2 regions of the Mesorhizobium sp. C277A genome follow, and region 1 is predicted to be linked to the other one. Evidence: riboswitches for the same ligand, from Rfam matches in the RefSeq annotation. Region 1 holds a riboswitch; the other holds the start of a gene.
What was found. Region 1 has a riboswitch for S-adenosylmethionine ahead of NKK52_RS29175 (O-succinylhomoserine sulfhydrylase). Riboswitches for the same ligand answer to the same signal wherever they lie in the genome.

Region 1 (7,750 bases):
GTCAAGGTTTGCCAAGAGGCATCCAAGGCCAAGCACATGAGAGAGGATTTAATCATGCTGATCTCCCAGATCCTCGACGACGCCGAGACCATCCGCGTCGTCGCCCGCAATGGCGGCGGCAAGACCAGGATCATCAACGGCGCCCGCAGCGTCTATTCGCTGGCCATGGAAGCCGCGCGCACCGGAACGGGCCTCGCCGCGCTGATCGAGCGCAAGGGGTTCGGTGAAGCGATAGACCTCGACGCCGTCTACAAGAAGGGCCGGCTGGTGTCCCCGATCAACCATCCCGATCCCGCGCATCTGCATCTGACCGGCACCGGCCTGACCCATCTCGGCTCGGCGGCGACGCGCGATTCCATGCACAAGAAGCTCAGCGATGGCGGCGAGGAGCAGCTTACCGATTCCATGAAGATGTTCCGCATGGGGCTCGAAGGCGGCAAGCCGGCCAAGGGCCAGACCGGCGTGCAGCCGGAATGGTTCTACAAGGGCAACGGCACCATGGCGGTGGCGCCGGGCGCCGCACTGATGTCGCCGGCCTTTGCGCAGGACGCCGGCGAGGAGCCGGAAATCGCCGGCATCTATGTCATCGGCGACGACGGCGCGCCGTTCCGCGTCGGCTTCACGCTGTCGAACGAGTTTTCCGATCACGTTACCGAGCGGGTGAACTATCTGTTCCTGGCACATTCCAAACTGCGCAACGCCTCGTTCGGGCCGGAAATCCTGATCGGCGACCTGCCGGCCGACGTCAGGGGCTCATCGCGAATCTATCGCGACAGCAATTTGCTCTGGGAAAAGCCGTTCCTGTCGGGCGAAGCGAACATGTCGCACACAATCGCCAATCTCGAACATCACCACTTCAAATATTCGGCCTTCCGCCAGCCGGGCGACGTGCATGTGCACATGTTCGGCACGGCGACGCTGTCCTTTGCCGACGGCATCAAGACTCAGGCTGGCGACGTGTTCGAGATCGAGGCCGGGGATTTCGGCCTGCCGCTGCGCAACCCGCTGGAGATTGAGCAGCCGGTGAAGGTGGCGGTGAAGGCGCTTTGAGAGCGTAATCTCCCTCCTTGAGGGGGGAGATTGGCAGCGCCCACCGTCAATAAATATCGAAATCGAAATACTTGGCCTGGATCTTCTTGTAAGTGCCGTCGGCGACGATGGCGTCTATCGCCGCATTCAGCTTGTCGCGCAGCGCCGTGTCTTCCAGGCGGACAGCGATGCCGGCTTGCGTCTCGGTGCCCTTGACGTCGCCGACAAGCTTGCAGCAGCCTTCGCTCGCCTTCTTCAGCCAGTCCATCAGCACGAACTTGTCGGAGATGACGGCGTCGAGACGGCCGTTCTGCAGGTCGGTGATCGCCTCTTCCTGGGTGGGGTAGAGTTTCGCCTCGGCGCCGGCCTTGCCATAGGCGTCCTGCGCATAGTCGGCCTGGGTGGTCGAGGCCTGCGCGCCCACCGTCTTGCCGGCAAGGGCTGCCGGTTCGGTGGAAGTGAGGTCGCTGTCCTTCGGCGCCACCAGCGCCAGCGGCGTCGTGTAGTATTTGTTGGTGAAGGCGACCTGTTTCTTGCGCTCCTCGGTGATGCTCATCGAGGCGATGATGGCGTCGAACTTTTTCGCCTGCAGCGCCGGGATGATGCCGTCCCAGTCCTGGGTGACGATCTCGCACTCGACCTTCATCTGCGCACACAGCGCATTGGCAATGTCGATGTCGAAGCCCTCGATCTTGCCGTCCGCGGTGATGGTGTTGAAGGGCGGATAGGCGCCCTCGGTGCCGATCTTCAATTTCTCCTGCGCCTCAGCCAGCGAGCCGGCCGATATCACCAGCATGGCAGCGCTCGCTGCCGATATGATCCATCTTGAAATCTGCATTTGGTTCCCCTTGCCCGCCGTTCTCTTGCCGGCCACCGAAAGGCAGCCAAGCATGGTGAGGCAGCGCAGGCAAGTATTTTGCCTGACGGTGATCGAAGGTTCAGCCGGCGGGGCGGAAATGCTTGGAGAGCTTGAGGCCTTGCGCCTGGTAATTCGAGCCGAGATCGGTGCCGTAAAGCGCCTGCGGCCGCTTCAGCATGTGTTCGTAGACCAGCCGGCCGACGATCTGGCCGTGGTCGAGGATGAACGGCACTTCGTGGCTGCGCACTTCGAGCACCGCCCGGCTGCCGGTGCCGCCTGAGGCCGAATGGCCGAAGCCCGGATCGAAGAAGCCGGCATAGTGAACACGGAATTCGCCAACCAGCGGATCGAAGGGCGTCATCTCGGCGGCGTAGAGCGGCGGCACGTGCACGGCTTCGCGGCTGACCAGGATGTAGAACTCGTCCGGGTCGAGCACCAGTTCGCCGGCGCCGCTCTTATAGAGCGGCTCCCAGAAATCGACGGCATCCTGGGCGGCGCGCTTGTCGACATCGACCAAGCCGGTGTGATGCTTGCCGCGATAGCCGACCAGGCCGTTCTGGTCGCCGTCAAGATCGATCGACAGCGCAATGCCGCCGCCGGAAATGTTGGGCGGCTCGGTCGCCACCAGCATCTCGGCGCGGTGCAATTCGTTCAGTTCTGCCTCCGACAACAACGCGTTGCCAGTGCGAAAGCGGATCTGCGACAGCCTCGATCCGGCGCGTACGACGATCGGGAAGGTGCGTGGACTGACTTCGAGATAAAGCGGCCCGTGATAGCCGGGGGCGATCTTGTCGAACTCATGGCCGCGATCGGTCATCACCCGGGTGAAGATGTCGAGCCGGCCGGTCGAGCTCTTCGGGTTGGCCGAGGCCGACACGTTTGCGGGCAGCGCCAGGCTTTCGAGCAGCGGCACGATGTAGACGCAGCCGGTTTCCAGCACCGCGCCCTCGGCGAGACTGAACTCATGCAATTTCAGCCGGTGAAGCTTGTCGGCCACCAGATGATCGGGACCCGGCAGGAAGGAGGCGCGCACGCGAAAAGCCTTGTTGCCGAGCCTCAGATCGAGGCTCGCCGGCTGCACCTGGTCGACATCGAGCGCGCGCGGCGACTCCAGCGCGCCGGACTGAAACAGCGCGGAAATGTCCTGATCGGGAAGAATGCCTGTCTGCCGCAAAAGGCTGGCTCCGCTCCAAGGTCGGTCTCTTTGTGGCAGGTTCTTGCCGCAAAACCGCTGGATATTATTGCGGAACCTGCCTGGTACAAACCTCTTAATGAAGCCGGCAATTGACGCAAGCGCAGGTGAGGTCTAAAGGGTCGTTATCCCGTGGTGATTTGGCCGGTCGGCTTGCAGCCACGTTAAACAAGTCGCTAAAGGACCGTCGGGCCGCAAGGCCATATGGACCGGTTGCGACTTTCGCGGCCGGTTTTTTTGTGTCTGGAACAAAAGCGATGAGCACCAAGAAGCGTAACTGGAAGCCTCAGACCGCACTCGTGCACGGGGGAACACTGCGTTCACAGTTCGGCGAGACGTCGGAAGCGATGTATCTCACCCAGGGCTATGTCTATGAAACGGCGCAGGCCGCGGAAGCCCGTTTCAAGGGCGAGGAGCCGGGCTTCATCTATTCGCGCTATGCCAACCCTACCGTCGACATGTTCGAAAAGCGCATGTGCGCGCTGGAGGGTGCCGAAGATGCGCGCGCCACGGCGTCCGGCATGGCGGCGGTGACGGCAGCGCTCCTGTGCAGCGCCAAGGCCGGCGACCATATCGTTGCGGCGCGCGCGCTGTTCGGCTCCTGCCGCTGGGTGGTGGAGACGCTGGCGCCGAAATACGGCATCGAGGCAACGCTGGTCGACGGCACCGACATCGCCAACTGGGAAAAGGCGGTGCGGCCGAACACGAAACTGTTCTTCCTGGAAAGCCCGACCAATCCGACGCTGGAAGTGGTCGACATCGCAGCGGTGGCGGCGCTCGCCACCTCAATCGGCGCCAGGCTGATCGTCGACAATGTCTTTGCCACGCCCTTGCAGCAGAAGCCCTTGCAGCTCGGCGCCCATATCGTCGTCTACTCCGCGACCAAGCACATTGACGGCCAGGGACGCTGTCTCGGCGGCATCATCCTGTCGGACAAGAAATGGATCGACGAGAATTTGCACGACTATTTCCGCCACACCGGCCCGAGCCTGTCGCCGTTCAACGCCTGGACGCTGCTCAAGGGCCTGGAGACGCTGCCGGTTCGGGTGCGCCAGCAGACGGAAAGCGCGGCCAAGATCGCGGATTTCCTGGCAGGACGGCCGGAAATCGCCCGCGTCATCTATCCCGGCCGCGCCGACCACCCGCAGGCCGACATCGTCAAGAAGCAGATGACGGGCGGATCGACGCTGATCTGCCTCGACGTCAAGGGCGGCAAGCAGGCGGCCTTCGCCTTGCAGAACGCGCTCGACATCGTGCTGATCTCCAACAATCTCGGCGACGCCAAGAGCCTGATCACCCATCCGGCGACCACCACGCACAAGAACCTCAGCGACGAAGCTCGCGCCGAGCTTGGCATCGGGCCGGGAACGCTCAGGCTGTCGGTCGGTCTTGAGGATACGGACGATCTGCTGGAGGACGTTGCGCAGGCGCTGAAGGCAGCCGGATAGGCCGCGAGGCGTCACGCTCCCGACGAAACCTCTTCCAGTTCGGCCGTCTTGGTGCCGATGGTCATGATGTTGCCGCGCCAGTCGACGGCGCCGCTCAGCCAGCCGCGCGCCCAAATGGCGGGAAGCATCATGTCGCGCACCATCATCGCCGGGACCATGCGCAGCGACAGGTGCCAGCCCTTGGCCGCGGCCAGCGCGCATTCGGGAATGTAGGCCGCCGTCAGCACGGCCAACACCGTGGCCGGCAGGCTGATGCCGGCACTTGCGGCCGCCACCAGCGCCAACGCCAACGGCACGGCGACGCCGGTCAGGATCTCGGGTGCGAAAAACAGCGGGAAAGTGACGCGGCGCAACCGCGCCCAGCGCGCCTGGCGCGACCAGATGTCGGGAAGTCGGCGCTGCCCCAGTGGTTGCTCGAAAGGCGAGGCAACGAGATTGACGCGCAGGCCCAGTCCGTTGACCAGCTTGGTTGCAGCAGCATCCTCGGCGATCTCGGCGGCCAGCGCACGGATACCGCCACTGGTATCGAGCATCGGCTTGTTCCACAGCATGCTCTTGCCTTGGGCAAAGCCGAGACCGAGCGCCTCGCCGGCATATTGCCAGCGCGCCTGCAGCGTGTTGAGAAACGCGCATTCGACCTCGGCCCAGAAGCCATCCGGCCGCGAGCCGATCGGCGTCGAGCAGATAAGCCCGGTATTGGTCCGCCAGGCCGCCATCAGGTGCTGGACGTAATCCCTAGGCATCAGCACGTTGGAATCCGCCAGAATAACCCAATGATAGCGCGCCGCTTCCCAGCCCTTGACGCAGTTGTTGAGCTTCGGGTTGCTGCTGACGCGGTCGTCGCCGATCAGCAGCCGGGCCGGCACGTTGGGAAACAGGACGATCGCCCTGTTTATCAGTTTGACGACGGGATCGTCGGCGTGAGCGACGCAGAAGATCAGTTCGTAGCGCGGCCAGTCGAGCGAGAAGGCTCGCTGCAGCGTCTCTTGTGTGAACGGCTCCACGCCGCGCGACGGTACGACGATCGAGACCGGTGGCTGCTCGTCGGACGGCGGAGGGATAAGGCGACGCGCTTGCAGTTTCGACGAAGCAAGCAGGATGCTGGCGAGATTGGAAAGAAGCAAAGCGGAGGAAGCGAAGGCGGCTGTGAGAGCTAGTTCCATGAGATCTGGTCACTCCAAAAAGCCGCTCGCGGCTGCTTTGTCAGTCGACAGATGGGCCTTGAGTCGCCGGCAAGGTTTGCGCACACCAACACTGTCATGTGTCACTTAAATGACATTGTTTGTCGGCACCTCCGCTTTGAGGCTGGCAGGACATGCCGTTGTGCGCGTATCAAACCGCATAGCGCGACAAATGTTCCTTGCCGCGCAACCGGAGCAGCCCATGTATCGCGCCGTCACGCGCAACATCGAAGTGCAGGTCAGACCGTTCTACCTGGAGGACCGCTCGGACCCGGCGGAGAACCGTTATGTCTGGGGCTACCAGGTGACGATCGACAACCAGTCGGACGATTTCGTGCAGCTTATGTCGCGTTACTGGCACATCACCGACGGCAGCGGCCGGATCGAGGAAGTGCGCGGCGCCGGCGTGGTCGGCGACCAGCCTGAGCTCAATCCCGGCGACAGCTATCAATACACGTCAGGCTGCCCGCTCTCGACGCCCTCCGGCTTCATGGTCGGCCACTACACCATGCGCAACAAAAAGGGCGAGACGTTCGACGTCGCTATTCCCGCGTTTTCGCTGGATCTGCCGGGGACGCGGCGGACGGTGAATTAGGGGTTTTCTCCCCATCTCTATACGGGGAGAAATGCCCGGCAGTGCAACGAGGGGCGCCGCCGGACTCATGAGGTTATCTTCCACGCACATGACGTAGGCTATGCGCGGCCATTCACCAAAGTTCGCGCTGCCCCTCATCCGCCCTTCGGGCACCTTCTCCCCGTGAACGGGGAGAAGGAAGAGATGCTACTGAGTTGCAAACTCCGCCGGGTCGAAGTCGTACTGCTTCGAGCAGAACTCGCAGGCGACGTGGATGCCGCCATCTTCGGTGCTGTCCTTGATCTCCTGCGCGGAAAACCCCTCGAGGATGCCGCGTATCTTGTCCCTTGAGCATGAACATTGGTCGGCGACCGGCACGCCGCCGAAGACGCGCACGCCATGTTCGTGGAACAGCCTGTAGAGCAGCCGCTCGGCGCCGATGGTCGGGTCGATCAGCTCGGTCGGCTCGATGGTGCCGAGCAGCGCCACCAGCTCGCGCCACGAATTGTCGGCCGGCTCCTGCGTCACGTCACGCGGATCGCCGTCGCCGCCCGAAATGTCCGGCACGCGCATGCGCTCGGGTGACTGCGGCAGGAACTGCGCCAGGATACCGCCGGCGCGCCACTGCTCGCGCGCACCGCCGGGGCCGGGCGTCAGCAGCTTGGCCACCGACAGCCGGAGGTCGGTCGGGATCTGCTCCGACTGGCGGAAATAGGTGCGCGCGGCGTCTTCCAGCGTCTCGCCGTCGAGCTGGACGATGCCCTGATAGCGCTGCGTGTGCGCGCCTTGGTCGATGGTCAGCGCCAAAACGCCGCTGCCCAGCAGCGTCTGCTGCGAGGTCTGGCCTGCGGCCACCAGGGCCTCCAGCCGGTCGGCATCGAAGCGCGCATAGGCGCGCAATGCCGAGGGCGTGGAGAAATCCGCGACCAGCATGTCGACAGGCCCGTCGGTGCGGGTCTGCAGGATGAACTTGCCTTCAAATTTGAGCGAAGTGCCGAGCAGCACCGTCAGCACACAGGCTTCCGCCAGCAGGCGGGCGACCGGCTCGGGATAGTCATGACGGTTGAGGATGGCGTCGAGCATCGGCCCGAGCTGCACGGTGCGGCCGCGCACGTCGAGCGGGCCTACCTCGAAGGGCACGACATGATCGTCGCCGGCATAGCCGAACTCGCCGAGTTTGGGGTGATGTTCAGTCACTTGATGCGTTTCCAACATGACAAAGCTCCAGGGCGCGGCCATGCGGCCCGGGGGGGTGCATGCGTCCAAACGCGCTTGATTTGCGTGATGGGGCGCAAATAGGCATCACGCCGCCCCGGATCAAGCGCTTGGAGATCAAGCGCCTGGAGATCAAGCGCCCAGACACCAGGCCAAAACCGCCTTCTGGGCGTGAAGCCGGTTCTCGGCTTCGTCGAAGACCACCGAATGCGGACCGTCGATGACCTCGTCGGTCACTTCCTCGCCGCGGTG
Region 2 (7,750 bases), 1.6 Mb from region 1:
CGGTTTTCCGTCCGGAATTCCGTTAAAACAAAGAGATAGAGCATGATCGCAAAGAGCGGGAACGGCTTTTGGGGAGAGATCATGCTCGAGCAAGCCGACGCATGAACCGACCGGTGAAACTGCTGAGCGTTGGCGCGCTGACGCTGGATACCATCCTGCGCGTCGAAACCCTGCCCACGCATCAGGGCAAGTTCATCGCCTCGGACGGCATCCAGATCGCCTCGGGCATGGCGACAAGTGCTGCCTGCGCCGCCCGCCGTCTCGGCGCCGAGGTGTTCCTGTGGGCAAGTGCAGGTGACGATGCCGTCGGCGACCAATTGCTGGCCGGCATCGAGGCCGAGGGCGTCGATTGCGGCTTTGTCCGCCGCGTCGAAGGCGCCCGCTCGGCGCTGGCCGCGATCCTGGTCGACGCTCATGGCGAGCGCATCATCGTGCCCTTCTACGACCCAAAGGCGCAGGCCGACCCCGAGGCGGTGCCTGTCGCCGATCTTTCCGGCTTCGATGCCGTGCTGGTCGATGTGCGCTGGCCGGGCGCCGCCGCTCTTGCCTTGACCGCCGCGCGCGACGCCGGTTGCCCGGCAATCCTCGACGCCGACACGGCGCCGCTGGAGGTGCTGGAGCATCTGTTGCCGCTGGCGTCGCACATCGTCGCTTCGGAGACGGCTGCACGCATTGTCTGCGGCCACGCGCTGGATCCCGAAACCGCCTGCGCCGACCTCGCCAGCCGCACAGACGCCTTCGTGGCGGTGACCGGCGGCGCCTCGGGAAGCTGGTGGCATGACCGGTCCGCCGGATGCGTGCGCCACATCGCGGCGCCGAAGGTCAAGGCGGTCGACACGCTGGCCGCCGGCGACGTTTTCCACGGCGCCTTTGCCGTTGGACTTGCTGAGGCCATGTCGGTCGAGCACGCGTTGCGCTTTGCCAGCGCGGCGGCCGCGCTCAAATGCCAGCGCTTCGGCGGCCGGCTGGGCGCGCCGGACCGGGCCGAGACAATGGCCATGGTCGCGGCGACCTGGCCCGTCTGAAACAGATTTAACTTTTCACCGGGTGCTCGACCGCCTGCCGGCCGAAATCCGGCACGTCGATATCCTGGCCGGCCTCGATGATCGAACGGCGAACGGCCCGGGTGCGGGTGAACAGGTCGAACAGCTTGTCGCCGTCGCCCCAGCGGATCGCCCGCTGCAGCGAGGCGAGGTCCTCCGAAAAGCGCGCCAGCATTTCCAGGATGGCATCCTTGTTGTGCAGGCACACGTCGCGCCACATGGTCGGGTCGGAGGCGGCCAGACGGGTGAAGTCGCGGAAACCGGAAGCCGAATATTTGATCACTTCCGACTTGGTCACCGATTCCAGATCGTCGGCCGTGCCGACGATGTTGTAGGCAATGATGTGCGGAAGATGCGAAACGATGGCCAGCGTCATGTCATGATGCTGCGGGTCCATCGAGTCGATGTTGGAGCCGCAGCGCCGCCAGAATTCCGACAGCTTTTCCAGCGCGGCCGGATCGGTTCCCGGCAGCGGCGTGAAGATGCACCAGCGGTTTTCGAACAGGTCGGCGAAACCCGCATCCGGGCCCGATTTCTCCGTACCTGCCAGCGGGTGCCCCGGAATAAAGTGCACGCCGTCCGGTACATAGGGCTGCATTTGCGCAATGACGGAGGCCTTGGTCGAACCGACATCGGTGAGGATGGCGCCCTTTTTCAGCCCCGGCGCGATCTCTTGCGCCACCTCGCCCGACGATCCCACAGGCACCGAGACGATGATCAGGTCGGCGTCGCGGACCGCTTCCCTGGCGCCGGTGGTGTAGCTCTCGCCAAGACCGAGCTCCTTCGCCCGCGCCAGCGTGGCCGGGCTGCGCGTCGCGATGGCGACATGGCGGGCCAGGCCCTCGCGGCGGATAACGCGGGCCAGCGACGAGCCGATCAGGCCGATGCCGACCAGCGCGATCTTTTCAAACATCGGTGATGTCATTGTTTCAGCTTTTCAGGAATGTCGTGAGGGCATCGATGACGCCGCGATTTGCTTCTTCGGTGCCGACGCTCATGCGCAGCGCATTGGGAAAGCCATAGCCGGTAACGCGCCGCAATATATAGCCGCGCTGGGTGAGGTAATCGTCCGCCGCCTCAGCCGAATGCTTCTTGTCGTCGGGAAAGTGGATGAGGACGAAATTGCCGACGCTGGGCGTCACCCTGAGCCCAAGCTTCGTCAGCTCTTCATTCAGCCAGGTAAGCCAGGTCTCGTTGTGCAACGAACTGCGCTCGACATGGGCGCGGTCGCGGATGGCGGCAATGCCGGCCTCGATCGCTGTTGCGTTAACGTTGAAAGGGCCGCGGATGCGGTTGATGGCATCGACGATGTGCAGTGGGCCATACATCCAGCCGATGCGCGCGCCGCCAAGGCCGAGCTTGGAGAAGGTGCGGGTCATGACCACATTCTGTGCGCTGCCCGCCAGCTCGATGCCGGCCTCATAGTCATTGCGCCTGACATATTCGGCATAGGCCGCGTCGAGCACCAGAAGCACGTTGCCCGGGAGAGCGGAATGCAGGCGGCGGACCTCCTGGAACGGCAGATAGGTTCCGGTCGGATTGTTGGGATTGGCGAGGAAGATGATTTTGGTCCGCGGCGTCACCGCGGCCAGGATCGCGTCGACGTCGGCGCGTTCCTCGGTTTCCTTGATCGTCACCGGTGTCCCGCCGGCCGACTGGATGTAGATCTTGTAGATCATGAAGGCGTGTTCGGTGATGATGGCCTCATCGCCGGCCGCCAGATAGGTCTGCGCCAGCAGGCCCAAAATCTCGTCGGAACCGTTGGAGCAGATGATGTTTGCCGGGTTGAGGCCATGCACCTCGGCGATCGCCTCGCGCAGCCGGCGGGCGGTGCCGTCGGGATAGACATCGAGCTTGCTGGCCACTTCGCGCGCGGCCTCGATCGCCTTCGGCGACGGGCCGAGCGGGTTCTCGTTCGACGACAATTTATGGACCTTGGCGACGCCGGCCGGTGCTGTGCTCTTGCCCGGCACATAGGCGTCGATGTCCATAATGCCCGCGCGGGGCGTCGGTCGTGCCTTGTCCGCTGTCTTGTCCATGTCGCAAATCCATCGAGAATGCCTCCGTCCGGAGGCCGCAGCGGAAATACAAGCCGTAGCCGCGAATGTCGAGAGGCGGGCAATAGCTGGCCGTTGACGCCGGGCCGCACGAGTTCTAGAAGAACGCAACAGTTCCGTGGTGATTTGGCCGGTCGGCTTGCAGCCACGTTAAACAACTCGCTAAAGGGCCGTTTGCGTGACGTAACCGGCTTTGCGATCGCATTGCCGGTTTTTTATTGCCTGACGGCGGGCAAGGAGAGTCACATGGCCGCGCTCCGCGCTACAAAAACCAACAACGAGGCCGACAACCCGTCGAGCCCTGTGTTGCGTTTTGGCCCTGACAAGCCGCTGAAGCTTGACGCCGGCACGCTTTTGTCGCCGTTCCAGATCGCCTACCAGACATATGGCGCCCTCAACGATGCCCGCACCAACGCCATCCTGGTCTGCCACGCGCTGACCGGCGACCAGCATGTCGCCAGCACCAATCCGGTGACCGGCAAGCCCGGCTGGTGGGAAGTGCTGATCGGTCCCGGCAAGATCATCGACACCAACCGCTTCTTCGTCATTTGCTCCAACGTCATCGGCGGCTGCCTCGGCTCCACCGGTCCGGCCTCGACCAATCCCGCCACCGGCAAGCCCTACGGCCTCGACCTGCCAATCATCACCATCCGCGACATGGTGCGGGCGCAACTGATGCTGGTCGACCATTTCGGCATCGAAAAGCTGTTTTGCGTGCTCGGCGGCTCGATGGGCGGCATGCAGGTGCTGGAATGGGCGTCATGCTATTCCGAGCGCGTCTTCTCGGCCCTGCCGATCGCCACAGGCGCACGCCATTCCTCGCAGAACATCGCCTTCCACGAGGTCGGCCGGCAGGCCGTCATGGCCGATCCGGACTGGCATGGCGGCAAATATTTCGAGCACGGCAAGCGCCCGGAAAAGGGGCTCGCCGTGGCGCGCATGGCCGCCCACATCACCTATCTGTCGGAAGCCGCCCTGCATCGGAAATTCGGCCGCAATCTGCAGGACCGCGAAGCGCTGACCTTCGGTTTCGACGCAGATTTCCAGATCGAAAGCTATCTGCGCCACCAGGGCATGACATTCGTCGACCGCTTCGACGCCAACTCCTACCTCTACATGACCCGTTCGATGGATTATTTCGACCTCGCCGCCGACCATGGCGGCCGGTTGGCAGATGCCTTTGCCGGGACCAAGACCCGCTTCTGCCTGGTGTCCTTCACCTCGGACTGGCTGTTCCCGACCGAGGAGAGCCGCTCGATCGTGCATGCGCTTAACGCCGCCGGCGCCTCCGTCTCCTTCGTCGAGATCGACACCGACCGCGGCCATGATGCCTTCCTGCTCGATGAACCCGAACTGTTTGCCGCCATCAAGGGCTTCATCGGCTCGGCGGCCCGCGCAAGGGGGCTCGCCTCATGAGCGTCAATGGCAGCCAGCGCGTCGACCTCGAAGTCGTGGCCAACCTGATACCGCCGCAGTCGCGGGTGCTCGATGTCGGCTCCGGCGACGGCCTGCTGCTCGAACTCCTGCAGGAGACCAAGCAGGTCGACGGCCGCGGGCTGGAGCTGTCACAGCGCGGCGTCAATGAATGCGTGGCGCGCGGTCTCTCGGTCATCCAGGGGGATGCCGATACCGACCTCGAATTCTATCCGGACAAGGGTTTTGACTTCGTCGTCCTGTCTCAGACGCTGCAGGCGACCCGCAACCCGAAGCTGGTGCTCGACGAGCTGCTGCGAATCGGCAACCGCGCCATCGTCTCCTTCCCCAATTTCGGCCACTGGCGGGTGCGGCTGTCGCTGTTCGTCAAGGGCCGGATGCCGGTAACCGCGGACCTGCCCTATTCCTGGTACGACACGCCCAACATCCATTTCTGCACCATCCGGGACTTCGTCAATCTGGTCGAGGAACTCGGCGCTTCGGTCGAGAAAGCCACCGCGCTCGACGGCAACGGCCAGAAGATCGGCCTGTCGATGCCATGGTGGTTCTGGAATTTCTTCGGCCAGCAAGCGGTGTTCTTGCTGAAGCGGTAGTTTGCCCCTATTCCAGCACGTTCGTCGCCTTGTGCGGGTGCTGAACGCCATCGGCGATGATCACATCGGCGTGGGAGTTGTCGGTGCGCAAGGCCAGAATCTCCCGATAGGCTGATGAATCGTACCAGCCCCACGCATGCGCCCTGTCCGGAAACTCGATGACGATCAGATGCCCGGGCCATTCGTTTTCGACCACGTCCATGTCGCCGCCGTGGACAAGGAAGCGGCCGCCGAACGGCTCCAATGTGGCGTCGATCCTCTGCAGATACTCGACAATCTGCGGGCCCATTGTGACTTGACGCATATGGGCGACGGCGTAGGCGGCCATGGCTGAACTCCCTGTGAGATCGAAGCCCGACGACCGGCTTCGTTGGCGCAATCTGCAGACATGATGGCCATCGGTCGATTACGTCTGGGGTAATCGGCCGGCTTACCGGCGTCCTGGCTCAACAGTTTGTGATGACATTGCCGCTGGTTTTTTGTAGCGTCGAATCGAATGCCATCCCGGGGTAAGGCTTGGACGGCGACCATCAAAACCTCCGGCCTCCAGGCATTTCGGGGCACAATCGAAGCAACATGTCCAAGGCAACCGACCTCGCTCCGCTGATCTCGGTGATCACACCGACGCACAATCGCCGCAGCAAGGTGGTGCGCGCCGTGGAGAGCGTGCTGGCGCAGAATTTTCCCCGGTTCGAACACATTGTCGTCGATGACGGCTCGACCGACGGTACGGCAGCCGCACTTGCCGAAATCCGCGATCCACGGCTGATCTATGTTGGCTCGAAATGGCGCGGCGCCAATGCCGCCCGCAATGCCGGCATCGAGCGGGCGCAGGCGCCGGTGGTGACATTCCTCGATTCCGACGACGTCTATTTGCCGGATCGCCTGGCGCGGACGCTGGAGCAGTTCGACAACAATCCCTCGCTCGAAGTGCTGATCAGTTCCTTCGTGTCGCTGAAGGGCAATCGCCGCACCAACTGCGTCAACCGCGAAGCGCTGCTGAGCCGCGACTCGCTGGAGCGGGCCCTTGTCGCGCAGACCATCTTCATTGCCGGGTCGGCAATCACCGCCCGGCGCGAGTCGCTGCTGGCCATCGGCGGCTACGACAGTGACGTCACGCGCATGCAGGATCGCGAATTGTTGCTGCGCTTTGCCCGTCGCAGCGGCGCGCAGCTGTCCGAAGTGATCGACTGGAAAAAGTACAACTCGGAGAATTCGATCTCCGGTCGCCGGGACGGCTATGTCGAAGCCTATGCGAGCTTGATCGACAAGCACCCCTATATCGCCGACCGCTACCCCTACATTCCGCCTTACATGATCGCCCGGCAGCTCATCGCCGATGCACTCAAGGGCAGGGTTTTGCAGGCGTTCTCCGGCTATATGGCCAACCGGTCGTCGAAGGCGCTTGGCTATTCGCTGCCGCAGCTGTTGCGTGGCTATGTCGGCGGCCGGCGCTGGCGCCGCGATCTCTATGCCGAATTTCGCGACAAATACGGTGCACGGCCGGCCTGAAGTTTGCCGACAAGCCGCGCAGCGGCTTTCCCCTCCGAACTGCCTCAAACCTCATTTGTCGAGTTCCGGCAGATATGGGTCGGAATATAGCCGCCGGTCGCGTTCGCCCTGCAGGCAGTCCATGGGTGCGGCGGCATCGATCGGGACCACGGTCGCATCGGCGATGCCGCTCACCTCCAGGATCAACTTGCGGCGTATGGCGGTGGCGAATTCCGAGGCCGCATAGATCGGCAACACGAAGGAGCCGGGCCCACCGGTGACGCAGTCGTCATAATACTGGTCGAGATGGCTGAAGGTCGGCGACGGGCTGATCAGGATCGGCAGGCCGTTGATGACGATGCCCTTGGCCACCGCCGCATCGCGTGTCGTGGCGACGGGCAGCCCGGTGTTGTTGGGACCGTCGCCGGAAATGTCGATGACGCTGCGTGGCGCATCGAACCCCGTGCCCTCGAACAGCCCGGCGCCGAAGGCAAGCGCACCGGAAATCGAGGTGCCGCGAAAGCTGCGGAACGGCCGCGCTTCTATTCTGTCGGCGAAGGCGTTGGCGCTCTCTGCGCTGTCGATCACCTGCCAAGCGATGACGCCATCCTCGCGCACGACGCCCGCCCATTCGAAATAGGCAAGCGCGATGCGCCCGGTGGTTCCCGAGCGCACGGCCTTGATGAAATCGGGATGCCTGAGCGCCTCGACATAGCCAGCGCGCTGCAGCGCGAACTCCCTCTCGTCCATCGACTGTGAGATGTCGACGGCCAGCACCAGTTCAACATCCACGGCAACGGCCGGGGCAGCCACGGGCGTGGTGCAGGCAAGGCAGGCAAGCAGGCCGAGCGCATCGAGCATGGCCGCACCACGGATGTTTCGACCCGTGAATCTTCGCCGCGATCGCGGCGAAATAAAGCCCCTTCTACTTCTTTCGCCGCACGGCCGCTTTCGGCGGCGGGTCGATGGCGCCGGTCCTGACTCGGGCGGGTTTCAGTGGCGCAGCACCCGTATCCTTCACGATGTTCAATGCGCGTGGAAAGAAATGACCATTGTGCAGTCCGCGCCCGATGTTGAGGATCGCGGTCTCCGGCAGGCGTTTCTCCAGCATGGACAGTACCCTTCGCAGCGA

Region 2: it holds a riboswitch for S-adenosylmethionine, as region 1 does, so the genes downstream of both, metX (homoserine O-acetyltransferase MetX) here and NKK52_RS29175 (O-succinylhomoserine sulfhydrylase) in region 1, are expected to answer to the same signal.

What each region holds. Positions count from the first base shown of each region.
Region 1 covers NZ_JAMYVW010000002.1:5,936,390-5,944,139, reverse strand. The annotation lists gene araD1 (AraD1 family protein) at 55-1,050, shown strand; gene NKK52_RS29185 (ABC transporter substrate-binding protein) at 1,097-1,867, opposite strand; gene NKK52_RS29180 (2'-deoxycytidine 5'-triphosphate deaminase) at 1,968-3,062, opposite strand; SAM riboswitch at 3,203-3,280, shown strand; gene NKK52_RS29175 (O-succinylhomoserine sulfhydrylase) at 3,338-4,528, shown strand; gene NKK52_RS29170 (ceramide glucosyltransferase) at 4,540-5,691, opposite strand; gene apaG (Co2+/Mg2+ efflux facilitator ApaG/CorD) at 5,912-6,304, shown strand; gene NKK52_RS29160 (Hsp33 family molecular chaperone) at 6,491-7,522, opposite strand; gene argF (ornithine carbamoyltransferase) at 7,631-7,750, opposite strand, start outside.
Region 2 covers NZ_JAMYVW010000002.1:4,364,620-4,372,369, forward strand. The annotation lists gene NKK52_RS21460 (sugar kinase) at 102-1,025, shown strand; gene NKK52_RS21465 (prephenate/arogenate dehydrogenase family protein) at 1,033-1,968, opposite strand; gene hisC (histidinol-phosphate transaminase) at 1,973-3,082, opposite strand; SAM riboswitch at 3,209-3,286, shown strand; gene metX (homoserine O-acetyltransferase MetX) at 3,347-4,516, shown strand; gene metW (methionine biosynthesis protein MetW) at 4,513-5,127, shown strand; gene NKK52_RS21485 (DUF1330 domain-containing protein) at 5,135-5,455, opposite strand; gene NKK52_RS21490 (glycosyltransferase family 2 protein) at 5,704-6,639, shown strand; gene NKK52_RS21495 (DUF1194 domain-containing protein) at 6,691-7,479, opposite strand; gene NKK52_RS21500 (ABC transporter ATP-binding protein/permease) at 7,544-7,750, opposite strand, start outside.